Regions from separate parts of the Microbacterium sp. 22242 genome, predicted to be linked through region 1. Evidence: riboswitches for the same ligand, from Rfam matches in the RefSeq annotation. Region 1 holds a riboswitch; each other region holds the start of a gene.
What was found. Region 1 has a riboswitch for thiamine pyrophosphate ahead of ACTJJZ_RS04025 (ECF transporter S component). Riboswitches for the same ligand answer to the same signal wherever they lie in the genome.
Positions count from the first base shown of each region.

Region 1 (9,490 bases):
CACGGTGCTGGATCCGTCCGGCACGTCCTTGGCGGACAGCAGGTTGTACTTGGTGTCATCGCCGTCGCCGATGGTGCCGGTCTTGATGCCGATGATGCCGTCGTCGTCGATCAGGCCGTTGGTGTTCTCGACGGTGCCCGCACCGGGCAGCACCACGCTCTTCTGCCGCACGATCTCCGCGATGACCGGGTTCTGCACGGCAAGCTGCCCGAGCTGGATCAGCGCGCGCGGCGTGGAGACGTTGCCGAACGCGAAGCCGGACGGCGTGACGACGGTGATGTCTGTGAGGTCGTGCTGCCGCAGCCACTGGTTGGCGGCGGTCGCGTAGTCCTGGTCCGAGCCCCACACGTCGTGGGCGAGCCGGTCGGCGTAGTTGTTCGCCGAGCCGAGCAGGATCCCCTCCAGCAGCTGGTACTGCGTGAGCGAGCCGCCGGCGGGCACGTCCAGCGCCGACTCGTCGTCGCGCAGGTAGTTCCAGTAGTCGTCGCTGTCGGCCTGGGTGAACTCGAACGTGGCGCCCTGCTCGCCGGGCTTCATCGGCAGCTTGTCGAACGACGCGAGCACGGTCACGAGCTTGGTGATGCTCGCCATCGGCGCCGGCTGCTCGGAGGACGCGATCGTGCCGATGCCCTGGATCGAGACCGCGGCGCTGCCGGACGTGGGCCAGGTCACGGCAGCAGCGGGGGCGGCGGCCGGCTGGAAGGCGACGGCGGAGGCGGTCGGCTTGACCGCGTTCAGCGGCCACGCGGCCGTGGTCGCCCCGTAGGCGACGGCCACCAGCACCAGCCCCGCGATCGGCACGAGCACCCCGGGGCGTGCGAGCGAGCGGCGGGGTGCGTCGGAGAGCAGGGGCGCGGGGGCGGCCGCGCCCGCGGTGCGGGCGGCGCCTTCCTCTGCGAAGCGCTCGATGTCGACCCAGGTGAGGGCGGCGGCCGTGCCCGGATCGGCTGCGCGGGTCGGGGCAGGATCGGCGCCGCGGGTCGGGGACGGGTATGCGACCACGCCCTCCCCGGCGGTCCTATCCGCGGCGGTGCGTCGCCGGTGCCGGCGCGAACCCGCCGTGGCCGGCGCGGAGGCCGCCTCGACGGAAATCGCCTCCGCGGGCGCGGAACCCGCTGCGGCAGGCGCGGAACCGGCCTCGGCAGGCGCGAAAGCCGCCTCGGACGTCTCGGATTCCGTGTCGCCCGCCGCAGGCTCCTGAGGGGAAGCGGAAGGCTCCTCGAGCGCAGCGGGGAGCGCAGCGGGGAGCGCCGCCGCCGTCACCGGTTCCCGCGACGAGGCGGACGACTCGGCCGGGAACAGCGGTCCTCCGAGGGCGGGCTCCGGCGCTTCGGGGAACAGCTTCTCGGGCTCGGTGCGCAGCGGCGGGACGGCGGCGAAGAGGGAGCCGAGAACGGACTGCTCGGACTGCTCGGAGTCCTCGATCGGGGCCTCGAGCACCGCGGTCGCGGAGCCCGTGCCCTCGGCGGCATCGACCGAGACGGGATCGACGGCTGCGTCGCCCGTCTCCGCGCCAGGACGGTCGTCATTGTTCACCCTCCTACCGTAACGGTCCGACGCGGCTTTTTCCGCTCTGCGGAGTCGCGGCAGGGATGGGTCGGGGTTAGGATGGCCGGATCACCACGGGAGTCCGGCGAGCCGGGCTGAGAGGAAGCGACCCGCGCTTCGACCGTCGAACCTGATCCGGATCATGCCGGCGCAGGGAGGAGTTTCCGATGATGCACGTAACAGTGCCCGCGTCCGTTCCCGAGCCCGCCGGGGACAGGACCGCAACCTCCGCCGCGCCGCGCCGCCTGAGCTGGCGGGTCGTCGACATCGTCGTGGCCGCCGTCCTCGGCGTCGCGATCGGTCTGGTCTTCTGGATCTGGAACACGATCGGCTACGCCTGGTTCACGGCCGCAGACGGGATCACCCCGGGCTTCGGCGGGATCGCCGTCGGCATCTGGCTGCTCGGCGGGGTCGTCGGCGGTCTCGTGATCCGCAAGCCCGGAGCCGCGCTGGTCGTCGAGGTCGTCGCCGCGATCGTCTCGATGCTGATCGGCAACATCTGGGGCGTCTCGACCGTGCTCGAGGGCATCGCGCAGGGGCTGGGGGCCGAGCTGGTCTTCGCGATCTTCCTGTACCGGCGGTTCGGCCTGCCGGTCGCCGCGCTCGCCGGGATCGTCTCCGCGCTGGGGTCCTGGCTGTTCGAGATGTTCTACGGCGCATCGCCCAACTTCCTGAAGTCGGCCGAGTTCAACGCGATCTACCTCGGCGCCCTCGTCATCTCCGGTGCGCTGCTGGCGGGCCTCGTCGGCTGGCTGCTGGTGCGCGCGCTCGCCGCGACCGGTGCGCTCAGCCGCTTCGCCGCCGGACGCGAGCTGCGCCGCGAGGTCTGAGATGACCGCGGGGGCCGCCCGCGTCGTCGCGGAGGGCTGGGGATGGCGATACGCAGGGCGGCGCCTCCCCGCCGTGCGCGACGTGTCGTTCACGATCGAGCCCGGTGAGCGCGTGCTGCTGCTCGGCGCCTCGGGAGCGGGCAAGTCCACGCTGCTGACCGGCATGGCCGGACTTCTCGGCGACGCCGAGGAGGGCGAGCGCAGCGGATCCCTGCAGGTCGACGACAGGGAACCGGAGCGGCAGCGCGGCCGGATCGGGCTCGTGCTGCAGGATCCGGACGCCGGCATCGTGCTCTCGAAGGTGGGCGACGACGTCGCCTTCGGCTGCGAGAACCTGGGCGTCCCGGCGGCGGAGATCCCCGAGCGCGTCGGCGCGGCGCTGGACGCGGTCGGCCTGGACGTGCCGCTGGACCGTTCCACGGCCGCGCTGTCCGGCGGTCAGAAGCAGCGGCTCGCGCTGGCGGGCGCGCTCGCGATGCGCCCCGGCCTGCTGCTGCTCGACGAGCCCACCGCGAACCTCGACCCGGACGGCGTCCGGGAGGTCCGTGCGGGGGTGCAGCGCGCGGTAGAGAGCACGGGGGCGACCCTGGTCGTCATCGAGCACCGCACCGAGGTGTGGGTCGACCTGATGACCCGGGTGATCGTGATCGGCGCGGGCGGGGGCCTGCTGGCGGACGGAACCCCCGCCGAGGTGTTCGGCCGTTTCGGCGACGCCCTCGCCGCCGCCGGAGTGTGGGTGCCCGGCCACCCGGTCGACCTGCCGGTGCTTCCGGCGACCCTTGAGCAGGGAGACGGCGCCGGATCCGTCCTGCAGACGCGGGCGCTCGCCATCACTCGGGACCGCCGGAACGCGGTGCAGCGCGGGCTCGAGCTGCACGTCCCCGATGCCGCCGCGACCGTCATCGTCGGGCCGAACGGCGCAGGCAAGTCCACGCTCGCGCTCACCCTCGCCGGGCTCCTCGCGCCCCTGGCCGGCGAGGTGGTCGCGACCGAACGGCTGCGCGGCCGCCGCGGCCTGAACCCGGACCGGTGGACGTCGCGCGAGCTGCTCACCCGGGTCGGCGTGGTGTTCCAGGATCCGGAGCACCAGTTCCTCACGCAGACCGTGCGCGACGAGCTCGTCGTCGGCCCGCGCGCGCTGGGCTGGACGACCGAGCGGATCGACGCGGTCGTGGACGGACTGCTGGAGCGGCTGGGACTGTCCGCGCTCGCCGCGGCGAACCCGTTCACGCTCTCCGGCGGGCAGAAGCGCCGGCTGTCGGTGGCGACCGTGCTCGCGGCCGCACCCGCCGTGATCGTGCTGGACGAGCCGACCTTCGGGCAGGATCGCCGCGGCTGGATCGAGATCGTCGCCCTGCTGCAGGAGGAGATCGCCCGCGGCACCGCCGTGATCGCCGTCACCCACGACGCGGACGTGATCCGCCATCTCGGCGGGCACCGCGTCGCCCTCACTCCGGCGTCCGCCGCCCGCTCCGCGGAGGCTGCCGCATGACCACGGATTTCGAAGCGCGCCGAACGCTCGACAGGTCGGCCGAGCGCAGCCATCTGCGCGCTTCGAAACGGGACCTGCGGGCTCTGAAACGGGGGCCCGCCTGGATCGGCAGGGTCAACCCGGTCACCCGGATCCTGCTCGCGCTGCTGCTGTCCATCCCCCTGTTCGCCTCGATCGACGTCACGAGCGGTCTGGTCGCGATCGGCCTGCAGCTGCTCTGCATCCCGCTCACCGGGCTGCGCCTCGGAACCGTGCTGCGGCGGTTGTCGCTGCTGCTCGTGGTCGCGCCCGTGGCCGGCGTGAGCATGCTGCTCTACGCGGCACCGGGTGGCCGGGTGTTCTGGAGCCTCGGCTTCGCGCACATCAGCGAGGCGTCGATCCAGCTCGCGATCGCGGTGAGCATCCGGGTCGTCGCCCTGGGGCTGCCGACGATCCTGCTGTTCGCGCGCACGGATCCGACCGAGGTGGCCGACGCGCTCGCGCAGGTCGCGCACCTGCCCAGTCGCTTCGTGCTCGGCGTGCTCGCGGGCACGCGCATGCTCGGCCTGTTCGTGGAGGACTGGCGCACCATGGGCCTGGCGCGCCGGGCCAGAGGCGTCGGCGATCGCGGCGTGCTGCGGCGCTTCTTCACGATGTCGTTCGTGCTGCTCGTGTTCGCCGTGCGCCGCGGGACGAAGCTGGCGATGGCGATGGAGGCGCGCGGCTTCGGATCCGACATCCCTCGGACCTGGTCGCGGCCGTCGCGGCTGGGCTGGCGGGACGCGGTCGCGCTCGCCGGGGGCGCGGCGATCATGGCGCTGTCGATCGCGGCGGCGGTCCTGGCCGGGACGTTCCGGTTCGTGTGGTCCTGAGGCCCGGGATCGGCGGGCCGGGGACGGGCCGGAGCTCGCTCAGGGCGCGGCGGGCAGCCACAGGGTCATCCTGACCCCGTCCTCGGGCAGGTGCAGCACCTCATAGCGACGCGCGAGAACCGTCCCGTCGGCGCTGCGGACGTGCGTGATCGCCCCGCGCCGCCGCTGCACGAGGTGCCCGCTCCACCAGGTCTCGAACTGCGGGCTCTGCGCGCGCAACTCGCCGACGAGGGCCACGAGCTCGGGATCCTCCAGGTCGTCCACGTTCGCGGCCCGGAGGTGCGCGACCGCGCCGCGGGCGAGCTCCTCCCATTCCACGAACGTCTGCCGCGCCCGCGGGTCGAGCAGCAGCGAGCGGCAGGTGTTGCGCTGCGCGGGCGGGAGGTCGGCCAGTCCCTCGTGCAGCGCGAGGCCCTCCGGGTTCGCCGCGATCACGGTGCTGAGCCGATCCAGCACGTAGGCGGGGTTCGGGCGCACGGCCTCGACCAGCACCTCCATGCGCGCCGTCAGCGCGCGGGCCTCCGCGCTCGCCCGCATCCCGGCGCGGGTCGGGCTCGGATGGGGCCCCCGCAGCCGGTGCAGGTACTCCCTGGCATCGGCATCCAGGCGCAGCGTCCGGGCGAGCGCCTCGAGCACCGCATCGCTGGGGTGAGTCTCGCGGCCTTGCTCGAGTCGCGTGTAGTAGTCGACGCTGATGCCGGCGGCGGTCGCGACCTCCTCGCGGCGCAGCCCGGTCGTCCTGCGGCGCCCGCCGGCGCGCTCCGAGAGCTCCAGGCGGGTGTCCGTACGACGGGCGCGCAGGAAGTCTCCGAGGGCGTTCGACATCCGCGGCCTCCAGAATCCTGCGCCCGGCGGGGGTGCGGCGCTCCTAGGAAGGATACGGTCTTCCCGGCCTTCGTTGGTATGAGCAGGCTGGGGGAACGACATCCCGAGCAGAGGAGAACCGATGGCGACCGAGACCCCGCAGCTGCGGTACACGCACGGACACCACGACTCGGTGCTGAGATCGCACCGCTGGCGCACGGCGGAGAACTCGGCCGCGTATCTGCTGCCGCACCTCCGCCCCACCGACCGGCTGCTCGACGTGGGGGCGGGGCCGGGCACGATCACGGCGGACCTGGCGTCCCGGGTCGCCGAGGTCGTCGCCACCGAGATCGGCGACGAGGAGCTGTCGCTCGCACGGGCGACGGCTGCCGAGCGCGGCGCCGGCAACATCGTGTTCCGCGTCGCCGATGTGCACGCGCTGGACTTCCCGGATGCGAGCTTCGACGTCACCCACGCGCACCAGGTGCTGCAGCACGTCGCGGATCCGGTGCAGGCGCTGCGCGAGCTCGCCCGAGTGACGAAGCCCGGCGGGATCGTCGCCGTGCGGGACAGCGACTACGGCGGCTTCCAGTGGTGGCCGGAGCTTCCCGCCCTGGACGACTGGCTGGCGCTGTACCGCACCGCGGCCCGCGCCAATGGGGGCGAGCCGGACGCCGGGCGACGGCTGCTGTCGTGGGCGCACGCCGCCGGGCTCACCGACGTCGTCGCCACCTCGAGCACCTGGTGCTACGCGACCGCGGAGGATCGCGCGTGGTGGGGCGGCATGTGGGCGGATCGGATCCTGGACTCGGCGATCGCGCCTCAGCTCGTGGACTCCGGCGCGGCGACCAGGGCGGACCTGGAGGAGATCAGCGACGGGTGGCGGGAATGGGCCGCGCACGAGGACGGCTGGCTCTCCATCCTGCACGGCGAGATCCTCTGTCGCGTCGGCTGACGACGGTCCTGAGGTCTCGGGTGAGGGTATCCCTGTCGGAACACCCTTCGACAGGGACTCCCTCGCGCGGCAGGACAGGAGCAGAGTAGAACTGCTCGCCATCGCCACCGCACCCTGAGGAGGAACACCATGCGCGGAGTCGTCATGCACGCCCCGGGAGACGTCCGGACCGAAGAGCTGGAGATGCCGGTCGTGCGCGAACCCGGCGACGCCGTCATCCGCGTCACCGCCACCTGCATCTGCGGATCCGACCTGTGGCCCTATCGCGGCGCCGAGCCGATCCGCGCCGGCGGGCAGCGGATGGGGCACGAGTACGTCGGAGTCGTGGAGAGCGTCGGGGGAGAGGTGAAGACCGTCCGTCCCCGGGATCACGTCGTCGGATCCTTCGTCGCCTCGGACAACACCTGCGAGATCTGCCGGGCCGGGTATCAGTCCCGGTGCGTGCACCAGGTGATGATGGGGTCGGTCGGGACGCAGGCGCAGTACGCACGGATCCCCCTCGCGGACGGCACGCTCGTGGTGTTCCCGGGGGAGCCGTCGGCCGACCTCCTCCCGTCGCTGCTGGCCGCCTCCGACGTGCTCGGAACCGGGTGGTTCGCCGCGGTCGCCGCCGAGGCGGGGCCGGGCAAGACGGTCGCCGTCGTGGGCGACGGAGCGGTCGGCCTGCTCGGCGTGCTCGCGGCGAGGCAACTCGGAGCGGAGCGGGTCATCGCGATGTCGCGCCACGAGGACCGGCAGGAGCTCGCCCGCCGGTTCGGCGCGACGGACATCGTCGAGGAGCGCGGCGATGAGGGCGTGGCACGCATCAAGGCCCTCACCGGCGGCCTCGGCGCGCACTCGACGATCGAGGCCGTCGGCACCCAGGAGTCGATGCAGCAGGCGATCCGCGCCACCCGCCCCGGCGGCCACGTCGGTTTCGTGGGGGTCTCGCACGACGTCACGCTGGACGGGTCGGAGCTGTTCTTCTCGAGCGTGCACCTGCACGGCGGGCCCGCGCCCGTGCGCCGGTTCCTGCCGGAGCTGGTCGAGTTGATCCTGCAGCGCCGGATCGATCCGGGCGCGGTGTTCGACCTCACCCTTCCGCTTGAGGACGCCGCCGAGGGCTACCGTGCGATGGACGAGCGTCGTGCGACCAAGGTGCTGCTCACCACCGACTGACGGCGCGCCGTCGAGGTCGGCGCGCGGATCGGGTCAGGTCGCGTTCCAGAGGTCGCGGTAGTAGGCGAGGCGCTCCCGATCCGGCTCGACGCCGTACGCGTCGATGAGGGTGTCCTCCCAGCCGGGGCCGTAGTTCCAGCCGGTGCTCATCGACGCCACCGCGATGTCGGCCCACCGGTCCGCGACGCCGAGCGCGGCGAGGTCGACGTGCGCGAAGCCGCGCCCGGCGTCGTCGAGCAGCGTGTTCGGGACGCAGGCGTCGCCGTGGCACACGACCAGGCGGTCGATCGGCGGGGCGTCGTGGAACCGTGCCGGCACGACCACGCCGCGGCGGGCGGCGTTCGCGATCCGCTCCGGCACGCCCCAGCTCCACGGGCACTCGGCGACCGGAAGCGCGTCGTGCAGCGCGCGCAGCGCCCGGCCGACGGCGGGCACCGCGATCTCCGGCAGGGCGATCCAATGCGGATCCACGGCGCTGAGCCCGGGCAGCGCCGCCGTCACCAGCCACTCGTGCGTCTCGTCCTCGCCTGCCTCGAGGACGCGCGGCACGAGGGTCCGGCTCGCCGCCCAGCGCATGCGCTCCGCCTCGTCGCGCATCGACGTCTCGAGGTTGCGCGGGCCGTGCTTGATGTACCGGCCGTCGTCCGTGCGGAAGGTGAGGCCGCCGATGTTGTTCTCCCACACGGGGATGAGCGCGGCGGATCCGGCCAGCTCCCGCACCCGATCCGGGACGGGCACGGCGTCGACGGGGATGGTCACGGTCCCATCCTGCCGTGGGTGGGCGCCGACGCTCAGCCCTGCTGTGCCGGAAGTCGCAGCAGCCGATCGTCTCCGTCACGAGGGGAGCCGCGGCCGTCGGTGTTGTTCGTGAGCACCCAGAGCGTGCCGTTCGGCGCGGCGACGACGTCCCTCAGCCGCCCGAACTCGCCGGCATACACGGCACGCGGAGAAGGATCCGTCGCCCTGGTGTCGAGCGTCCAAAGCCGTTCGCCGCGCAGAGATGCGATGTAGACCACGTCGTCGATGATCGCGATCCCGCTCGGGCTGGAGTCCGCAGGGCGCCACTGCACGACGGGATCGATCGCGTCGGGGGCGCCGGCACGGCCCTCGTGATCGGGCCACCCGTAATCGCCGCCGGGCTGGATGCGGTTCAGCTCGTCCCAGGTGTCCTGGCCGAACTCGCTCGCCCACAGGGTTCCGGCGCTGTCCCAGGCGAGGCCCTGTACGTTGCGGTGGCCGAGGCTGTACACGGCCGTGCCGAACGGGTTGCCCGGGGCGGGCCGCCCCTCGGGCGTGAGCCGCAGGATCTTGCCACCGAGGCAGTCGCGGTCCCGCGCCCTGCCGCGCTGGCCGGCGTCACCGGTGCCGACGTACAGCATCCCGTCCGGTCCGAACGCGATCCGTCCGCCGTCGTGGTTCTGCGCACGGGGGATCCCGTCGAAGACGACCTGGACCGCGCCCGGATCGAACCGCAGAGCACCTGGCGCTCCGGTGAGGGGAACGCGCACCACCCGGTTGTCGTCCGGCGTGGCGTGGTAGGCGTAGAGCCAGCGGGTGCCGCCGTCCTGGTGCACGGCAAGCCCGTTCAGGCCGGCCTCGCCGCCGGAGACCACGCCGGGCACGACGCCGACCTCGCGCAGTCCGCCGTCCGGCGTCGATTCGAGCACCCGCCCGTCGTCGCGCTGCGAGATCAGCGCGCCCGTCCCGAGCGGCACCACCGACCACGGTGCGGCCAGCCCGGTCGCGAGGACCTGCGGTGCGGTGGCGGTGGGCGACGTGGGCGTGATCGTGCCCACGGCGCTGCTCGGGGGCGGAGCGGGCGACGGCGCGCAGCCGTCGAGAGCGAGCGCCA
Region 1 is NZ_JBQEOZ010000003.1:144,579-154,068, reverse strand. Features, by position in the region: gene ACTJJZ_RS04030 (D-alanyl-D-alanine carboxypeptidase family protein) at 1-1,536, opposite strand, end outside; TPP riboswitch at 1,613-1,722, shown strand; gene ACTJJZ_RS04025 (ECF transporter S component) at 1,719-2,378, shown strand; gene ACTJJZ_RS04020 (ABC transporter ATP-binding protein) at 2,380-3,870, shown strand; gene ACTJJZ_RS04015 (energy-coupling factor transporter transmembrane component T family protein) at 3,867-4,721, shown strand; gene ACTJJZ_RS04010 (helix-turn-helix transcriptional regulator) at 4,761-5,546, opposite strand; gene ACTJJZ_RS04005 (class I SAM-dependent methyltransferase) at 5,668-6,480, shown strand; gene ACTJJZ_RS04000 (zinc-dependent alcohol dehydrogenase family protein) at 6,610-7,638, shown strand; gene ACTJJZ_RS03995 (phosphotransferase) at 7,672-8,397, opposite strand; gene ACTJJZ_RS03990 (PQQ-dependent sugar dehydrogenase) at 8,430-9,490, opposite strand, start outside.

Region 2 (9,490 bases), on a different contig from region 1:
GCTGATCTACTACGCGAAGTACCTGAGCTCGCAGCCGGGTCGCCCGCTGCTGCAGGCCGGGCTGATCGTCGCCGTCATCTACATCGCGATGTGCCTGATCCTGTCCGGTGTCGCGAAGTGGCTCGAAGGACGCACCCGGCGCTCGCCGAAGGTGAGGGGCTACCTGTCCGACTCCGGCGACCACGACCCGCGGATCCATGACGGCAGCACGGTGACGGAGGTCATCGCCATGCAACGCGGGGCCGGGAAGTTCGACGGCACCGGCGCCGGTCCCCGCGTCTGAGCGGGCGCTCCCGTAGCATCGGGACGATGCACGTCGAACCCGTCTCGGAGCATCCGGCCGCCGTGAGCCGGACCCTCGAGCAGTGGCTGGATCCGGTTCTCGCCGCCTCCTGCCCGCCGGAATTCGGCACGCGCCTGCGCGAGATCGCGGACGCCAGGGCCGGCAGGGCGGCGATGTGGGCCGCGTTCGCGAGTCTCGGCGCCTCTGCCGCGCTGTTCTCGCTCGTGATGCTCGTCGTGACGGGGCAGGTCGCCCCCACGCTGCCGTGGGCGATCGTTGGCGTCGTCGTGGCTGTCACGAGCGTGCTGCTCCTGCGCCGGACGCACCGCTGGATCCCGCGACCCGGCGCCTCGGTCTCCACTCGCGGACCGGGCAGCCTGCGTGGCGGCCTGTGGGCGGCGGGCACGATCCTGTTCTTCGTCAACGTCTTCCTCGTGATCAGCGCGTTCACGACCGGCCAGGCGACCGCCCTCGTCCTGGTCGATCTCGGGCTGGTGCTCCTGCTGGTGTCCGGCTTCGTCGTCCCGCCCGCCATCCTCGGCTCGGCCCGGCCGGCCCTGCGCCGGCAGGCGGCCCGGGATCCGCGGCTCATGGCGACCCTGGAACGCGAGCGCGTCACGTGGGCGCCCGACCGGCGCACCGGCATGTTCGGCCCGCTCTGACGGAGTCCGCCCCGGCACGGGCCCGTTCCGGCGCGCCGGTAGACTCGACTCTCGTGTCCGACAACGCACAGACCACTCCTGACATCAGCCCCGAGGCGGTGGAGACCGCCGTCGAGGCCGCGCTCGCCGCGATCGGGTCCGCGGCCGACACCGCTCAGCTCAAGGCTGCGCGTGCCGCGCACGTCGCGGAGGGCTCGCCGCTCGCGATCCTGAACGCGTCGATGCGTCAGGTCGCGCCCGAGCACAAGGCCGCCTTCGGCAAGCTCATCGGACAGGGCCGCGGCCGTGTCACGCAGGCGCTCGCCGCGAAGGAGGCCGAGCTCGCGGCCGCCGAGACCGCGGCCCGCCTGGAGGCCGAGCGCGTGGACATCACGGCGGTCGCCTCGCGCACCCGCGTGGGCGCCAGGCACCCGCTCACGCTGCTGCAGGAGCAGATCTGCGACGTGTTCGTCGGGATGGGCTGGGAGATCGCGGAGGGCCCCGAGCTCGAGCACGAGTGGTTCAACTTCGACGCGCTGAACTTCGACGTCGACCACCCCGCGCGCCAGGAGCAGGACACGTTCTACGTGGATCCCTCCTCCCGCCACCTCGTGATGCGCACGCACACCAGCCCGGTGCAGGTGCGCTCGATGCTCGATCGCGAGCTGCCGATCTACGTGCTCTGCCCTGGCCGGGTCTACCGCACCGACGAGTTCGACGCCACGCACCTGCCCGTGTTCACCCAGTTCGAGGGCCTCGTCGTGGACAAGGGCATCTCGATGGCGCACCTCAAGGGCACGCTCGACCACGTCGCGCGCCAGCTGTTCGGCCCGGAGGCGAAGACCCGCTTCCGCACCAACTACTTCCCGTTCACGGAGCCCTCCGCCGAGCTCGACCTGTGGCACCCGACCTTCAAGGGCGGCGCGCGCTGGATCGAGTGGGGCGGCTGCGGCATGGTCAACCCCAACGTGCTGCGCGCGGCCGGGATCGACCCCGACGTGTACAGCGGCTTCGCGTTCGGCATGGGGGTCGAGCGCGCGCTCATGTTCCGCAGCGACGTGCAGGACATGCGCGACATGGCCGAGGGCGATGTCCGTTTCAGCGAGCAGTTCGGGATGGTGGTGTGATGCGCGTCCCGCTTTCGTGGCTGCGTGAGTACGTGGACGTGGCCGAGGACGTCACGCCGGACGACGTCTTCGCGGCGCTCGTCTCGGTCGGCTTCGAGGAGGAGGAGCTGATCGGCTTCGACATCTCGGGCCCCGTCGTCGTCGGTCAGGTGCTCTCCTTCGAGGAGGAGCCGCAGTCCAACGGCAAGACGATCCGCTGGTGCCAGGTCGACGTGGGCCCGCTCCCGGTCGCTGAGCCTGTCGAAGCGACAGGGACCGATCACGATGTCCGCGGCATCGTCTGCGGCGCGAGCAACTTCGCCGTCGGCGACAAGGTCGTGGTGACGCTGCCCGGCGCCGTGCTGCCCGGCCCGTTCCCGATCGCCGCCCGCAAGACCTACGGGCACGTCTCCGACGGCATGATCGCCTCGGCCCGCGAGCTGGGGCTGGGCGACGAGCACAACGGGATCCTGATCCTGTCCGAGCTCGGCATCGACGCGCCCGTCGGCACCGACGCGATCGCGCTGCTGGGACTGGACGACGTCGCCGTCGACATCAACGTGACGCCCGACCGCGGCTACGCGTTCTCGCTCCGCGGCGTGGCCCGCGAGTACGCGCATGCCACCGGAGCGACGTTCCGCGACCCGGCCGATCGCGACTTCGCCGAGCTGCAGCCCGGCACCGGGTTCACGGCCGTCGTCGACGACACGGCGCCGATCCGGGGCAACGTCGGCGCGACCGAGTTCGTCACGCGTGTGGTGCGCGGCGTGGATCCGTCCCGGCCCACCCCGCCGTGGATGATCGCCCGGCTCACGCTCGCCGGCATGCGCTCGCTCGGCGTGCTCATCGACATCACCAACTACGTGATGCTCGAGCTCGGCAACCCCGTGCACGGCTACGACCTGGACAAGCTCGACGGCGGCATCGTGGTCCGCCGTGCGACGCCCGGGGAGACCATGGTCACCCTGGATGGCCAGCAGCGCACGCTCAGCGGCGAGGACCTGCTCATCACCGACGCGTCAGGCCCGATCGGCCTCGCCGGCGTGATGGGCGGCGGCACCACCGAGATGAGCTGCACCACCCGCAACGTGCTGATCGAGGCGGCGACGTTCGACCCGATCACGATCGCGCGCACCGCCCGCCGGCACAAGCTGCCCAGCGAGGCCTCCAAGCGGTTCGAGCGCGGCGTGGATCCGCTCATCCCGTTCGCCGCCGCGCGCCGGGTCGCCGACCTCATGGTCTCCCTCGCCGGCGGCACCCTCACGGAGGAGGGCGGTGCGCTCTTCGCCGAGGTGCAGATCGAGGGGATCGACCTGCCTGCGGGCTTCGTGCAGGGCCTCATCGGCGTGGACTATGCGGACGAGGAGGTCGTCGGCGCGCTCGAGACGATCGGCGCCGAGATCACCGCGGTCGACGGCGGCTGGCAGGTCATCCCGCCGACCTGGCGCCCCGACCTCACCGACAAGTGGACGCTGGCCGAGGAGGTCGCGCGCATCCACGGTCTGGACCGGATCCCGTCCGTCCTGCCCACCCCGCCGTCCGGTCGCGGCCTCACCGAGCTGCAGCAGGGACGCCGTCGCGTGGCGAACGCCCTCGCCGCGGCCGGCCTCGTGGAGACGCCGGCGTTCCCGTTCACGACGCAGGAGCAGAACGACCTGCACGGATCCGCGACCGGCGGCACGCTGCCGGGCGTGCGCCTGACGAACCCGCTGGACGGCCAGACGCCGTACCTGCGGCGCTCGCTGGTCCCGGGGCTGCTGCAGACCGCGCATCGCAACATCGCGCGCGGGCTCGTCGATCTCGCGCTGTTCGAGATCGGCGTGGTGTTCCTGCCCGAGCCGGGTGCCGTCTACGGAACCGACGAGGTGCCGCCGCTCGGCGTCCGCCCCTCGGACGAGACCCTCGCGGCGCTGAACGCCTCGATCCCGCCGCAGGCGCGCCACGTCGCCGCCCTGTTCTCCGGCCATGTCACGCCCCGCCAGCCGGGCCGTGCCGCCGAGGAGTACGGGCTCAGCGAGGCGCTGGACGCCGTGCGCGTGATCGCCGACGCCGCCGGTGTCGCGATCGACGTCGTGCAGGGCAGCCGCGCGGCGCTGCACCCCGGGCGCACCGGCGTGCTGCAGGTGCGCGAGGCGGCAACCCCGGCGACGGGCTCAGGGGCCGGGACGATCGAGGTCGGCTATGTCGGCGAGCTGCACCCGCAGGTGGCGGCCGATGCCGACCTCCCGGGTCGTGCGGTGGTGCTCGAGCTCGACCTCGACCTGGTGCTGTCGCTCGCGGGCGAGCGCGTGGTCGCCGCCTCGCTGTCGCCGTATCCGGCCGCGACCCAGGACGTGTCGCTGGTGGTGGCCGCGAACGTTCCGGCCGGCGAGCTCGGGGCCGCCCTCCGCGAGGGCGCCGGTGCGCTGCTGGAGTCGATCCGTCTCGTCGACGACTACCGCGGCGAGGGCGTTCCGGCCGGATCCAAGAGCCTGACCTTCGCGCTGCGGTTCCGCGCCGACGACCGCACCCTGACCGCGGCAGAGGCGAGCGAGGCCAAGCTCGCCGGTGTCGCCGTCGCGGCGGAGCGATTCGGAGCCGCGATCCGCGACTGACTCGCATCGCGATCCGTCACGAAGACGCCCCGGCCCGCCTGCGGACCGGGGCGTCTGGCTAGACTGACCGGCAGTGACACGGGGTGCCGCGACCGCGGCTGAGATCACACCCGTCGAACCTGATCTAGGTCGTACTAGCGAAGGGATGTCGTGATGAACGCGCGTCTGGAAACGTCCTCCGAGTCCGTGGCGGGAAGCGCCGCGAACCTCCTCTCCGTGCTGCGGGCGGACCCCCCGCTCGTGCAGTGCATCACGAACGCGGTGGTGACCGGCTTCACCGCCAACGTCCTGCTCGCGCTCGGCGCGGCACCGGCCATGGTGGACATCACGGGCGAAGCGGGCGGCTTCGCCGCGATCGCGTCCGGGGTGCTGGTGAACCTCGGCACGCCCACGCCCGAGCAGCGCGCCGCGATGCGGGAGGCCGTCGGCGGGGCCGGCACCGCCGGCACGCCGTGGGTGCTGGACCCGGTCGCGGTCGGCGCCCTCCCGGTGCGGACGGCTCTCGCGCACGACCTCCTGGCGCTGCGTCCGACGGTGATCCGCGGCAACGCCTCGGAGATCCTCGCGCTCGCCGGCCGCACCCTGGGCGGTCGCGGCGTGGACGCGCTGGACGGCACAGAGGCGGCCGCCGACGCCGCGCGCGAGCTCGCGGGCCGCACCGGGGGAGCGGTCGCGGTGTCCGGTCCGGTCGACCTCGTCGTCGACGCCGACACCGAGATCCGGATCGCCAACGGCGACGCCCTGCTCACCCGCGTCACCGGCGGCGGCTGCGCACTCGGCGCCGTGATGGCGGCCTTCCTGGGCGCGGCGCGGCAGACCGGCGACACGCCTCTCATCGCCGCCTCCGCCGCGACCCTGGTCTACACGGTCGCCGCAGAGGACGCCGCGCGCGGCGCGGCAAGGCCCGGATCCTTCGCGGTCCGGCTGCTGGACGCCCTCGCCGCGGTCCAGCCGTCGGAGCTCGCCGCGCGGGCGCACGTCGACGCCGTGCGGGCGGTCGCGGCATGAGCCGCCTCGACCAGGACGACCTGGCCCTCTACCTCGTCACCGATCCCGGCCTGTGCGGCGAGCGCGGGGTCCCGGCGGTCGTCGACGCCGCCGTCGCGGGCGGCGTCCGTATCGTGCAGCTGCGCGACAAGCACGCCGACGACGCCGCGATCGTGGCCCAGCTGATCGAGCTCTCCGCGGTGATCGCCGGACGCGCGCTGCTGCTCGTGGACGACCGGCTCGAGGCGCTCGTCGAGGCGCGCCGCCGCGGATCGCGCGTGGACGGGATCCATCTCGGGCAGTCCGACGCGGCCGTGACGACCGCTCGCGCGCTGCTCGGGCCCGACGCGATCATCGGGCTCACCGCGAACCAGCCCGCCCACCTCGACGCCGTGCGGGCGCTGCCCGAGGGCGTCGTCGACTACCTCGGCACGGGCGTGATCCATCCCACCCGCACCAAGCCCGATCATCCGCCGGAGCTCGGCGTGGACGGCTTCGCGGCGTTCGCGTCCGCGAGCCCGCTGCCCTGCGTCGCGATCGGCGGCATCGGCCCGGACGATGCGGCGCCGCTGCGCCGTGCGGGTGCGGCGGGGGTCGCGGTCGTCTCCGCCGTGTGCGCCGCTCCGGATCCGGAGGCCGCCGCACGGGACCTGCTGCGCGCCTGGGGGAGCGGCGGCGTGCCGCGCGTCCTCAGCATCGCGGGCAGCGACCCCTCCGGAGGGGCCGGGATCCAGGCCGACCTCAAGTCGATCGCCGCGAACGGCGGCTACGGCATGGCCGCGGTCACCGCGCTCACGGCGCAGAACACCCGCGGCGTGACCGGGGTGCATGTGCCGCCCGCGGAGTTCCTCCGCGCCCAGCTCGACGCCCTCTCCGCCGACGTGCGGATCGACGCGGTGAAGATCGGCATGCTCGCCGGTGCCGGAGTGATCGCGGAAGTCGGATCCTGGCTGCGCGCCCAACGCCCTCCGACGGTGGTGCTGGATCCGGTCATGGTCGCGACGAGCGGGGACCGGCTGCTCGGCACCGACGCCGAGCAGGCGCTGCGGGCGCTGCTGCCGCTCGCCGACCTGATCACGCCGAACCTGCCCGAGCTCGCGGTGCTGGTGCGCGAGGAGCCGGCAAGGACCTGGCCCGAGGCCCTCGCCCAGGCCGGACGGCTCGCCGCGGCCACCGGATCCCTGGTCCTCGTCAAGGGCGGCCATCTCGACGGCGATGAGGCCCCGGACGCGCTGGTCGGGTCCGAGGGGGTTCTCCGCGAGTATCCGGGTGGGCGGATCCGCACGCGCAGCACGCACGGCACCGGCTGCTCGCTGTCCTCCGCGCTCGCCACCCGCCGCGCCGTCGGCGGCGAGTGGGGCGAGGCGGTCGCCGAGGTCCGTGCCTGGCTGCGCGAGTCCATCGCCGCCGGCGAGGGGCTGCGGGTGGGATCCGGCCACGGCCCCGTGCACCACTTCGCCGGGCTCTGGCAGCGCGCCGGACTGACGGTGGAACCGGCGCCGGAACCTTCGCCGGAACCGGACGCGGAACGCGCATCGGAACCGGAACGCGCATCGGCATCGGTCGTGACCGAGTGGTGGGACCGCATCGCGCCGGTGCGCCAGGCGATCGACGACCTGCCGTTCCTCCGCCGCCTCGCCGACGGCTCTCTGCCGGAGGCAGCGTTCCGGGAGTACATCGCTCAGGACGCGCTGTACCTCGGCGAGTTCGCCGCGCTCCTCGCCGAGGCCGCCCGGATCGCTCCGCACCCGGAGGACCGGGAGTTCTGGGCGGGCCGCTCGGAGGAGTGCCTGCGCGGCGAGCTGCAGCTGCACGCACGCTGGCTGTCGCCCGCCGCCGCAGACGGGGCGGTGCTCCGAGGGGATCCCGCCCCGGCCACGACCGCGTATCTCGCGCACCTGCGGGAGGCGGCGACCGCCGCCGACTACCGCGTGCTCATCGCGGCGCTGCTGCCCTGCTACACGATCTACGCCGACGTCGGCACGCGGCTGCACGCCGTCGCGGGAGGGGATCCGGATCACCCGTTCGCGTCCTGGCTCGACGAGTACGCCGACCCCGCGTTCGCGCTCGCGAGCGAGGCTGCGGTCCGGATCGTGTCCGCCCATGCCGCGGCCGCGGATCCGGAGACCCGCTCCCGGATGCAGGCGGCCTTCGAACGGTCGGCCGAGCACGAGCACGCCTTCTTCGCGGCCGCCGGGCCCGAACTCTGAGGGCTCGGCGGCGGCCGTCCGCGGTGGGGTGGGACGCTCGATTTGGCCGAGCGCCCCACCCCGCGATATCGTCGCGGCATGCTTCCGGCTCCGCACACGACCGCCCTGGTGGGCGGGATCGTCGTGGAGCGACGCCGTTCGGGCGACCGCCGACTCTAGGCGACCCCGCGCTCCCGCGTCGCACGCGGTCGAGTGCCGGTGTCGCCGCCTCCGGCCCGACCTCTGCTCTCCTGTCGCGCGCCGTCTTCAAGGGCGTCGTCGGCAGACCCGACCGTTAAGGTGGAAGCATGACGTACACCGTCGCCGTCTCCGGCGCATCCGGTTATGCGGGCGGCGAGATCCTGCGCCTGCTCGCCGACCATCCCGACATCGAGATCCGCACCGTCACGGCGCACTCGAACGCCGGGCAGCCGCTCTCCGAGCACCAGCCGCACCTGCGCTCGCTCGCCCATCTCACGCTGCAGGACACCACCCCCGAGATCCTCGCCGGCCACGACATCGTGTTCCTCGCGCTGCCGCACGGACAGTCCGGGCAGTACACCGACGCGCTCGGCGACGTGCCGCTCGTGATCGACGCCGGCGCCGACCACCGTCTCACCTCGCAGTCCGCGTGGGACGCGTTCTACGGCGGTGACTTCCACGAGCCGTGGAGCTACGGCGTGCCCGAGCTGCTCGTGAACGGCGCCCACCAGCGCGAACGGCGAATCGTGAAGCAGCGCGAGCAGCTCCGCGGCGCGACCCGGATCGCCGCCCCCGGCTGCAACGCGTCCACGGTCAGCCTCAGCCTCGCCCCGGGTGTCGCGGCGGGCGTGATCGACCCGTCCGACATCGTGAGCGTGCTGGCCGTCGGCCCCTCCGGCGCCGGCAAGAGCCTGAAGCCGCACCTGCTCGGCAGCGAGATCCTCGGATCCGCGAACCCGTACGCGGTCGGCGGCACGCACCGGCACATCCCGGAGATCCGCCAGGCGCTCGCGGCCACGGGCGCCGCCGCCCCCGACGACATCCGGATCTCCTTCACCCCCGTCATCGTGCCGATGGCGCGGGGGATCCTGGCCACCTCCACCGCGCCGATCGTGCCGGGCGCGACCGACGCGGAGATCCGCGCCGCCTGGCAGAGCGCCTACGGGGACGAGACCTTCGTGCAGCTGCTGCCGGAGGGATCCGTGCCGCGCACCGCCGACGTGCTCGGCGCGAACACCGCCCTGATCGGCCTCGCGATCGATCGCGCCGCCAACCGGGTCGTCGTCGTCACCGCGGTCGACAACCTGGTCAAGGGCACCGCGGGCGCCGCCATCCAGTCCATGAACATCGCGCTCGGTCTCGAGGAGACCACGGCGCTCTCGATGAACGGAGTCGCCCCGTGAGCGTGACCGCACCCCAGGGGTTCGAGGCGGCCGGAGTCGCTGCCGGCCTGAAATCCACCGGCAAGGCCGATGTCGCCGTGGTCGTGAACCGCGGCCCGCGCAAGGTGGGCACCGCGGTGTTCACGAGCAACCGGGCCAAGGCGAACCCGATCATCTGGTCGCAGCAGGTCGTCGCCGACCGCACCGTCGAGGCGGTCGTGCTGAACTCGGGCGGCGCGAACTGCTTCACGGGCTCGTTCGGGTTCCAGACCAGCCACCTCACCGCCGAGAAGGCAGCCGACCTGCTCGGGGTGAGCGCCGGCGAC
Region 2 is NZ_JBQEOZ010000001.1:360,209-369,698, forward strand. Features, by position in the region: gene ACTJJZ_RS01675 (amino acid ABC transporter permease) at 1-283, shown strand, start outside; gene ACTJJZ_RS01680 (hypothetical protein) at 310-945, shown strand; gene pheS (phenylalanine--tRNA ligase subunit alpha) at 999-2,051, shown strand; gene pheT (phenylalanine--tRNA ligase subunit beta) at 2,051-4,624, shown strand; TPP riboswitch at 4,694-4,787, shown strand; gene thiM (hydroxyethylthiazole kinase) at 4,778-5,632, shown strand; gene ACTJJZ_RS01700 (bifunctional hydroxymethylpyrimidine kinase/phosphomethylpyrimidine kinase) at 5,629-7,821, shown strand; gene argC (N-acetyl-gamma-glutamyl-phosphate reductase) at 8,109-9,185, shown strand; gene argJ (bifunctional glutamate N-acetyltransferase/amino-acid acetyltransferase ArgJ) at 9,182-9,490, shown strand, end outside.
Region 2: linked by a shared signal. The riboswitch ahead of thiM (hydroxyethylthiazole kinase) and the one ahead of ACTJJZ_RS04025 (ECF transporter S component) in region 1 are both predicted to bind thiamine pyrophosphate.

Region 3 (9,490 bases), on a different contig from region 1:
GATCGGCCCGCCCATGTTCGAGTCGTTCCAGGAACTGGCCGGCCTCTCCCCCGACGACGCACAGCGCGCCGTCACGATGTACCGCGAGCTCGCGGCCCGCGACGGCTATGCGGCCTCGGTGCGGATCTATCCCGGAGTGCCGGAGGTGCTGCACGCCGTGGCAGCCGCGGGCATCCCGCAGGCCACCGCGAGCTCCAAACCGGAGAACCAGGTCGCCGCGATCCTGGAGCACTACCGGCTGACCGCTCCTTTCGCGGCCGTCGTGGGCGCCAGGGCGGACGTCCCCGGGCAGCACGACGACAAGGCGGCGGTCATCGCGCGGGCGCTGCAGGAGCTCACCGCGGCCGGTCTGGACCTCAGCCGCCCGGTGCTGATCGGCGACCGCCACCACGATGTCGAGGGCGGAGCGCGGTTCGGCATCCCGGTCATCTTCGTGGACTGGGGCTTCGGCGCCCCCGGCGAGGCGGCCGGCTCGATCGCCGAGGTGTCCGCACCGGACGACCTGCTGCGGATCCTGCTGCCGCAGGCCTGAGCGGCGGCCCGGCCGTCCGGAGGATCGCACCGAGCCGCCGCGGACCGCGAGACCGAAGTCCTCTCCCGAGACCGCGCTTCTCATCGGCGGTCTCGCGACGCAGGTTCGGTCTCGCGGTCAGAGCGGGGGGCGCGACGGCGAGCTCGGGAGCGCGACCACCGGGGCAAAGAGAACTCCCCCGGTGCCGAGGCGCCGGGGGAGTCAGAAGTCCGTGTCGCTCAGAGCGGACGGATGTTCTCGGCCTGCAGGCCCTTGGGGCCCTGCGCCACATCGAACTCGACGCGCTGGTTCTCGTCGAGCGAGCGGTAACCGGACGAGGTAATGGCGGAGTAGTGCGCGAACACGTCAGCCCCACCGTCATCGGGGGAGATGAAGCCGAAGCCCTTCTCCGAGTTGAACCACTTAACCGTGCCCTGAGTCATGTACTGCCTTCTTGCTTGGGCTTACGTCCACGCAGACGCGTAGACGAACCCCACGCTATCTGAAAGCAGCCGTTTCGCAACACCTCGCGTGACATGGTGACACAAACGTTGCATGACACGACTCGACATTCGGAGCTCGGGACGGGCCGATCCGGTAGGAACGGACGGCGCTCAGCCCGTGAGAAATGGTGCGGGCCCCCACCGCGGGGGGAGCGATGGGGGCCCAAGGACGACCGGAGGGTGCGTCTGAAATCAGTGTAACCCACGATCCTGAGATTTGTCCCCCAATTGGGGGACAAGTCCGCAAAAGTTTGTCCCCCAAAAGGGGGACAAATCGGGACCCCGGGCGTATCATCGCAGTACATCGGAATACTGGGGGAGGAAGCGGCCCCCTCGGGGGATCCATTGGGGACTGGATGCGCCGAGGGGGCCAATGCACGCACGGCCGCCGGTCTGGGGAAACCTTCCGCCCTCGCTGGGGACTCGGGCGGCAGCGGCCGTCATGACGTGCGCGCCTCAACCCTAAGCGAGGGCGAGGACGATGTCCAGAGCGTCCGGCGCGTCAGCGGCAGACGCGGTCACGCCCGCGCGGCACGCCACTCCTCGGCGAGCAGCGCGTAGGCCATGCCGTCCATCCACTCGCCGTTGCGATGCAGGGCCGTGGCCCGGCTGTGCTCTTCCCGCCGCATCCCGAGGCGCTCCATCATGCGCCAGGACGGCTCGTTCGCCGCGAAACAGCCGGCGCTCACCCTGCGCAGCCCGAGCTGCTCGAAGCAGATGGCGATCACGGCCCGCACCGCCTCGGTCGCGTAGCCGCGGCCGTGGTGGGCCGGATCCATCACCCAGCCGAGCTCGGCCTGCACCCGCTCCGCCTGCGCACGCACCTCTGCCTGGGACCAGGCGTCCTCGATGCGCAGCATCAGATCGCCGATGACGTCACCCGCCGCGGACTCCACGATCAGCGAGATCCGCAGCCGGTCGGGGTCGGTGAAGTACGCGCGGAAGGTCTCGGGATCGCCGGGCGCGGCGCCGAGCCAGCGGTTCACGTCCTCGATCCGGCGGTATCGCCACACCGCATCGGCGTCCGCCGGTGTCGCGCGACGCACCGTGAGGCGCTCGGTGCGCAGCGGCCAGTCGATCCGTTCCAGGAGGTCGGGGGAGTGGGTCACTCGTCCAGCGTAGGGACCGGATCCGACATCCGCGCCGTGCGCACCGCGACCAGCCCGTCGACGGCCGCGAGCAGCCGCTCGGCGCCGGGCCGATCCGGGGTCGATCTGGCGTGCACCAGCACGTTCATCGCGGCGAGCACGAGCGAGACCGCGCTGACGGCCTGATCGTGGTCCGCCGCGCGCTGCTCGGCGAGGTCGATGAACTGCTCCCGCACGGATCCCATCCACTGCGAGAACGCCGGCAGCAGCTCGGGCCGCTTCATGAGCAGCTCCTTGATCCGGTGCCGGTCCATGCCGTCGTCCATCGAGGATCCGACCAGCTCGCACAGCGCCGGCACGATCTCGCCCTGCGCCACCAGGAACCCGTCGATCACGTCAGGGGCGACGCCGTGCTCCGGAAGGTTCAGGGCCGCCGCTGCCTTGGACGGGAAGTAGTTGAAGAAGGTCCGCGGCGAGACGTCCACCGCCTGGCAGATCTGCTCGATCGTGGTGCCGTCGAGTCCCTGCTCCTCCACGAGCCGCAGGGCGGCCTCGTGCAGGGCCTGCCGGGTCTGCAGCTTCTTGCGCTCGCGCCGGCCCTCGCCGACGGTCTCGCGGATGGGCTCGGGAACGCTGTCGTCGATGCTCATGATGTGCTCCTCACAGGGTCTGTGCGGAGGCCGGGGCGGGAGATGCCCGCCCCGGCCCGCCGCTCAGGCCTGCTGCGTCCTGATGGTTCCGGTCTCGCTGACGCCCGCGTCGTCGGCCCGCTCCTGCAGAGCGGAGCGCGTGCGCAGGGGCGGAGCCTTGAAGAACAGGCTGAGCACGAACGCGAGCATGAGCACCCCGAAGCCGACCCAGTAGATGAGGTCGATCGCCTTGGTGAAGCCGACCATGAAGGGCTTGGTGAGCGCCGGATCCGCGCCGTTCAGGAACGACGTGTCGCTCACCGAGCTGCTCGAGCCGCTCGACGCCTTGGACGACGCCTTGTCGAGCTGCTTGGTGATGTCGGGCACGAGCTTGTCGACCCAGTAGCCGCGCTGGTCGGCGTTCGACCAGTCCACGCTCACCGCGCCGTTCACCACCGTCGCGTGCGCCTTGCCCGCGACGGCCTCGAGCGCGGCCTGCTCGGCGCCGGGAGTCGCCGCCGCCACCTGCGCGTCGATCACGCTCTGTGCGGCCGCTGCCGGGACCTGTCCTGCGGCGACCGCCTGCTCGACGCCGGCGGTCACCTTCTCGGTCACGGCCTTGTCGGCGGCGGCCTTCGCGGCGGCGGTGCCCTTGTCGAGTCCCGACTGGATGTTCGCCTGCAGCGGTCCCGTGATCGGGCTCCACAGCTGCTTCATGACGGCCTTGTTCTGCTCCTTGCCCGCGACCGCGGGATCCAGTGCGGCATTCAGCGCGGTGGTCAGGGTCGGCTTGTCGGCCATGCTGTGCGTGATGTTCAGCGGCAGCAGCGTGAACAGGATCGAGAGCATGATCGCGGTGCCCAGCGTTCCGCCGATCTGGCGGAAGAAGGTCGCGGCACTCGTCGCGACGCCCATGTCGGGCGCTGCGACCGAGTTCTGGCTCGCCATGGTCAGCGACTGCATGAGCTGGCCGAGGCCGAGGCCGACCACGAACATGCCGATCATCATGTACCAGACCGGGGTGGCGGACGACACGAACGTGAGCAGCAGGAAGCCGAGCGCCGTGGTCAGCGTGCCGGTGCGCGGGAAGATGCCGTACTTGCCGGTGCGCGACGTGAGCTGGCCCGCCGTCATCGACGAGGTCATCAGGCCGACGACCATCGGCAGCATCGCGAGCCCCGACTCGGTGGGCGTGAGCCCGGCGACGATCTGCATGTACAGCGGGATCGTCATCATGGCGCCGAACATGCCGAAGCCGACGAGCACGCCGATGACGGTCGCCATCGAGAACGTGTTCGAGTGGAACAGCCGGATCGGGATGATCGCGTCGTCCTTCATCGCGATCTCGATCAGCACGAAGGCGAGCACGCCGAGGCCGCCGATGACGTAGCAGGTGATCGCAGCGGCCGAGGCCCAGCCCCACTCGCGGCCCTGCTCGGCGACGAGCAGCAGGGGGACCAGGGCGACGATCACGGCCGTCGCACCCCACCAGTCGATCCGCGGGTTCTTGTGCTTGCCGACCTTCGGCAGGTGCAGGAACGCGATCACCATGCCGAGCGCGACGATCCCGACCGGCAGGTTGATCAGGAAGACCCAGCGCCAGCCGGAGATCCACAGGATCTCGTTCGCGCCGGCGAACAGGCCGCCGACCAGCGGGCCGATCAGCGAGGAGATGCCGAAGACCGCGAAGAAGTAGCCCTGGTACCTGGCGCGCTCGCGCGGGGCGAGGATGTCCGCCATGATCGCGAGCGGCAGCGACATCAGCGCGCCGGCGCCGATGCCCTGGACGGCGCGGAATCCGGCGAGCATCAGCATCGACGTGGAGAACGTCGACAGCAGGGATCCGAGGATGAACACCGAGATGCCGAAGATGAACAGCGGGCGGCGGCCGAAGATGTCGGAGAGCTTGCCGTAGATCGGCACGGAGATCGTCGACGTGATCAGGTAGGCCGTGGTGACCCAGGCCTGCTGGTCGAGGCCGTGCAGGTCGTCGCCGATCGTGCGGATCGCGGTGCCGACGATGGTCTGGTCGAGCGAGGACAGGAACATGCCGGCCATGAGGCCGTAGATGACGAGCAGGATCTGCCTGTGCGTCATGATCGGGGCGGACTGCTTGCGCTCCGCGCGCGTGGCCCCTGCTGTGGTGGTTGCGGTGGACATGACGGCCCTTCGGGTGGTTCTGGACGCCCCGCTCGTCATCGACACCCGTCGGATCCGAGCGCCGACGTTGGCGGCAAGAATGTTGCAGCCCTGCAAGATTACACGAAAGGAAAGGTTGCGCAAACGCAGTTTTGCTATGAGGTGCCTGAGTCCGTGCACCCGGGCATGTTCCGTGTACTGTGTCGGTATCCACACGGGTGCCCTCGCAAGGGCTGAGATCGGGCTGACGCGGCTCGTACCGTTCGAACCTGTCCGGGTCATGCCGGCGAAGGAAGTAGGAGCCCTCATGGGATCTCGCGATTCTGCGCGCACGCTCGCGCATCTGCACGACTCCGCGCACGACCTGCACGTGCCCGTCACCCGGATCGCCCTCGATGCGTCCCCCGACGGGACGGAGAACGCGCCGGTGACGGTCTACCGCACCGAGGGGCCGGGGAGCGATCCGGTCGTCGGCCTGCCCGCGCTGCGCGAGGGCTGGATCGCGGACCGCGACGACACCGACGCCTACCAGGGCCGGGCGCGCGACCTGCACGACGACGGCCGCTCCGCGATCCGCCGTGGCGCCGCCTCCGCCGAGTGGCGCGGGGAGCAGCGACCGGTCCGGCGCGCCAGGGCCGGGCGCACGATCACGCAGATGCGGTACGCCCGCGACGGCGTGATCACGCCGGAGATGCGCTTCGTGGCACTGCGGGAGAGCTGCGATCCCGAGCTCGTGCGCGCCGAGGTCGCCGCGGGCCGGGCGATCATCCCGAACAACGTCAACCACCCCGAGTCCGAGCCGATGATCATCGGCAAGGCGTTCCTGGTCAAGATCAACGCGAACATCGGCAACTCCGCGGTGACCAGCTCGATCGCCGAGGAGGTCTCCAAGCTGCAGTGGGCGACCACCTGGGGCGCCGACACCGTGATGGACCTGTCCACGGGCGACGACATCCACACCACGCGCGAGTGGATCATCCGCAACTCGCCGGTGCCGATCGGCACCGTGCCGATCTACCAGGCGCTGGAGAAGGTCGACGGCGACGCCTCGGCGCTCACCTGGGAGATCTACCGCGACACCGTCATCGAGCAGTGCGAGCAGGGCGTCGACTACATGACCGTGCACGCCGGCGTGCTGCTGCGCTACGTGCCGCTCACCGCCGACCGCGTCACCGGCATCGTGTCCCGCGGCGGATCGATCATGGCCGGCTGGTGTCTCGCGCACCATCAGGAGAACTTCCTCTACACGCACTTCGACGAGCTGTGCGAGATCTTCGCGCAGTACGACGTCGCCTTCTCGCTGGGCGACGGGCTGCGTCCCGGTTCCATCGCCGACGCGAACGACGCCGCCCAGTTCGCCGAGCTCGACACGCTCGCCGAGCTGACGAAGCGGGCCTGGCGGTACGACGTGCAGGTCATGGTCGAAGGGCCGGGCCACGTGCCGTTCCACCTCGTGCGCGAGAACGTGGAGCGGCAGCAGGAGCTCTGCGACGGGGCGCCGTTCTACACGCTCGGCCCGCTGGTGACCGACGTCGCCCCGGGCTACGACCACATCACCTCGGCGATCGGTGCGACCGAGATCGCGCGCTACGGCACGGCGATGCTCTGCTACGTCACGCCGAAGGAGCACCTCGGCCTGCCCGACCGGGACGACGTGAAGACCGGCGTGATCACCTACAAGATCGCCGCTCACGCTGCGGACCTCGCCAAGGGTCACCCCGGCGCGCGCGACCGCGACGACGCGCTCTCGAAGGCGCGCTTCGAGTTCCGCTGGCGCGACCAGTTCGCCCTCTCGCTGGATCCGGACACCGCCGAGGCCTTCCACGACGAGACGCTTCCCGCCGAGCCGGCCAAGACCGCGCACTTCTGCTCGATGTGCGGGCCGAAGTTCTGCTCGATGCGGATCTCGCAGGACATCCGGGATCGCTTCGGCGACGGTGCGGAGCAGGAGCGCATCGCGGGCATGGCGCAGAAGTCCGCCGAGTTCGCCCAGGCCGGCGGCCAGGTCTACCTGCCCATGCCGACCGTCGGATCGCGGTAGGTCCGGATGCCGCGCAACGGCGGCGCCGCTGAGGGCGGCGCCGGGCGCATCGTCGTGGTCGGCGCCGGGATCGTCGGACTCAGCATCGCCGCCCGGCTCGCTCAGGCCGGCCGTCCGGTGGTGCTGTGCGATCCGGATCCGGCGGGCGGCGCCACGTTCGCCGCCGCCGGGATGCTGGCGCCCGTGAGCGAGTACCACTATCAGGAGGATGAGCTGCTGCCGCTGCTGCTGGCGTCCGCCGCGCGCTATCCGGACTTCGTGCGGGCGCTCGCGCCGGCCGGCGACGACGAGCGCGTCACGGGATATCGCCCCGGCGACACGCTGCTCGTCGGGATCGATCAGGGCGATCGGCGCGCGCTCGCGGATCTGCACGACGCGCACACGGCGCGGGGCCTGGCCGCCGAGCCGCTCGCCGCCAGGGACGCCCGCGCTCTGGAGCCGCTGCTCGGCCCGCGCGTCACGAGCGCGTACCGGATCCCGGGAGACCATCGGGTCGATCCGCGGACGCTCGCGGCACGGCTGCTGCGGTCGCTCGAGGAGCACGACGGCGTGCGGATCGTCCGGGAGCGGGTGGCGGCTGTGCGACGCGCGTCGGCGGATCCGGACGCGCCGGTCACCGGTGTTCGCCTCGCCGGCGGGCTGGTGCTGGACGCGGGCGAGGTCGTGCTCGCGAACGCCTTGGGCGCCGGCGCCGTGGACGGGCTGCCCGTGCGGCTCGGCGCGGCGCTGCGTCCCGTCCACGGCGACATCCTGCGGCTGCGCGTGCCGGAGCGGCTGCGGCCGTTGCTCGGCATGACCGTGCGCGCGCTGGTGCGCGGGGAGAGCGTCTATCTCGTGCCGCGGCGCGACGGCACGCTCGTGATCGGGGCGACGCAGCGCGAGGACGGGCTCGACGGCGTCTCGGCGGCGGGCGTGCACCGTCTGCTCCGGGACGCGCAGGAGGTGCTGCCCGCCGTGGCCGAGCTCGAGCTCCTCGAGGCGACCGCCCGCGCGCGGCCTGCGACCCCGGACAACGCCCCGCTCCTGGGCCGCGTGCGCGACGGCCGCGGCGGCGACGTCCCCGGCCTGATCGTGGCGACCGGATTCTTCCGTCACGGCGTGCTGCTCGCCCCGCTCGCCGCCGAGATCTGCGCGGGGCTCGTCGACGGCCGCGCCGACCCGCTCGCGCGGCCGTTCCGCCCCGACCGCTTCGCCGAGGCATCGCTCGCCTCCGTGCCGCCGGCCTCCGCTCAGCCGGCCTTCCGCTCTGTCGACCTCGAGCCTGCCGGCCTCCGCTCTGCCGACCCGGGCACCGTCCGTCGTCTCCGCTCCCGAAGGGATCCTCCGATGATCGTCCTCACCGTCAACGGCGAGCCGCACGCCGCCGCCGCGCCGCTCACGCTCGCCGACCTCGTCGCGGAGCGCACCGGCATCCGCGTCACCGCTGCAGGGACGACCGCCGACGGCGCGGCCCTCGGCATCGCCGCCGCCGTGAATGCGTCGATCGTGCCGCGCAGCGCCTGGGCCGCCGCGGAGCTCGCCGACGGCGACGCGGTCGAGATCGTCACCGCGACGCAGGGAGGCTGAGCATGGGATCGGATCTCCTCGAGATCGACGGCGTCGCGCTGTCCTCCCGGCTGATCATGGGCACGGGCGGCGCGCAGAGCCGTGCGGGCCTCGCCGCGGCCCTGGACGCGTCAGGCACCGAGCTCACCACCGTCGCGATCCGCCGCCACGACCCGTCCGCGGACGGGTCGCTGTTCCGGCTGCTCTCCGACCGGGGCATCCGGCTGCTGCCGAACACCGCCGGCTGCCTGACCGCGCGGGAGGCCGTGCTGACCGCCGAGCTGGGCCGGGAGGCGCTGGGCACGCACTGGGTGAAGCTCGAGGTGATCGCCGACGAGGACACGCTCCTCCCGCACGGAGCCGAGCTCGCCGCGGCGACCGAGCAGCTCGTGGCGCGCGGCTTCTCGGTGTTCGCGTACACGAACGACGACCCGGCGCTCGCGCGTCACCTCGAAGAGCTCGGCGCGGTCGCCGTGATGCCCCTGGGCGCGCCGATCGGCACGGGGCTGGGGATCCTCAACCCGCACAACATCGCTCTCATCGTGGAGCGCGCCACCGTGCCGGTCGTGCTCGACGCCGGCATCGGGACGGCCTCGGACGCGGCGCTCGCGATGGAGCTCGGCTGCGACGCGGTGCTGCTCGCGACGGCGGTGACCCGGGCGCAGGATCCGGTGGGCATGGCGGGCGCCTTCCGGCACGCCGTGATCGCGGGGCGGCTCGCGGCGACGTCCGGCCGGATCCCGCGGCGCACGCGGTCGCTGGCCTCGTCGCCGATGGACGGGCGGCCCGACCTGTGAGCGGGATCGCCGCGGACCCCGGGTCCCTGCCTGCGCTGGTCGCGCCGGCGGCGGCGCTGACGGACGAGGAGGCGGACCGCTACTCGCGGCACATCCTGCTTCCCCGGTTCGGCGCGACGGGCCAGCGTCGGCTGAAGAACGCCCGAGTGCTCGTGGTCGGCGCGGGCGGGCTCGGCTCGCCGGTCCTGCTGTACCTGGCCGCGGCGGGCGTCGGCACGCTCGGCATCGTCGACGACG
Region 3 is NZ_JBQEOZ010000006.1:204,400-213,889, forward strand. Features, by position in the region: gene ACTJJZ_RS09140 (HAD hydrolase-like protein) at 1-532, shown strand, start outside; gene ACTJJZ_RS09145 (cold-shock protein) at 751-954, opposite strand; gene ACTJJZ_RS09150 (GNAT family N-acetyltransferase) at 1,533-2,123, opposite strand; gene ACTJJZ_RS09155 (TetR/AcrR family transcriptional regulator) at 2,120-2,752, opposite strand; gene ACTJJZ_RS09160 (MDR family MFS transporter) at 2,816-4,891, opposite strand; TPP riboswitch at 5,075-5,182, shown strand; gene thiC (phosphomethylpyrimidine synthase ThiC) at 5,178-6,911, shown strand; gene thiO (glycine oxidase ThiO) at 6,918-8,477, shown strand; gene ACTJJZ_RS09175 (thiazole synthase) at 8,480-9,253, shown strand; gene moeB (molybdopterin-synthase adenylyltransferase MoeB) at 9,250-9,490, shown strand, end outside.
Region 3: linked by a shared signal. The riboswitch ahead of thiC (phosphomethylpyrimidine synthase ThiC) and the one ahead of ACTJJZ_RS04025 (ECF transporter S component) in region 1 are both predicted to bind thiamine pyrophosphate.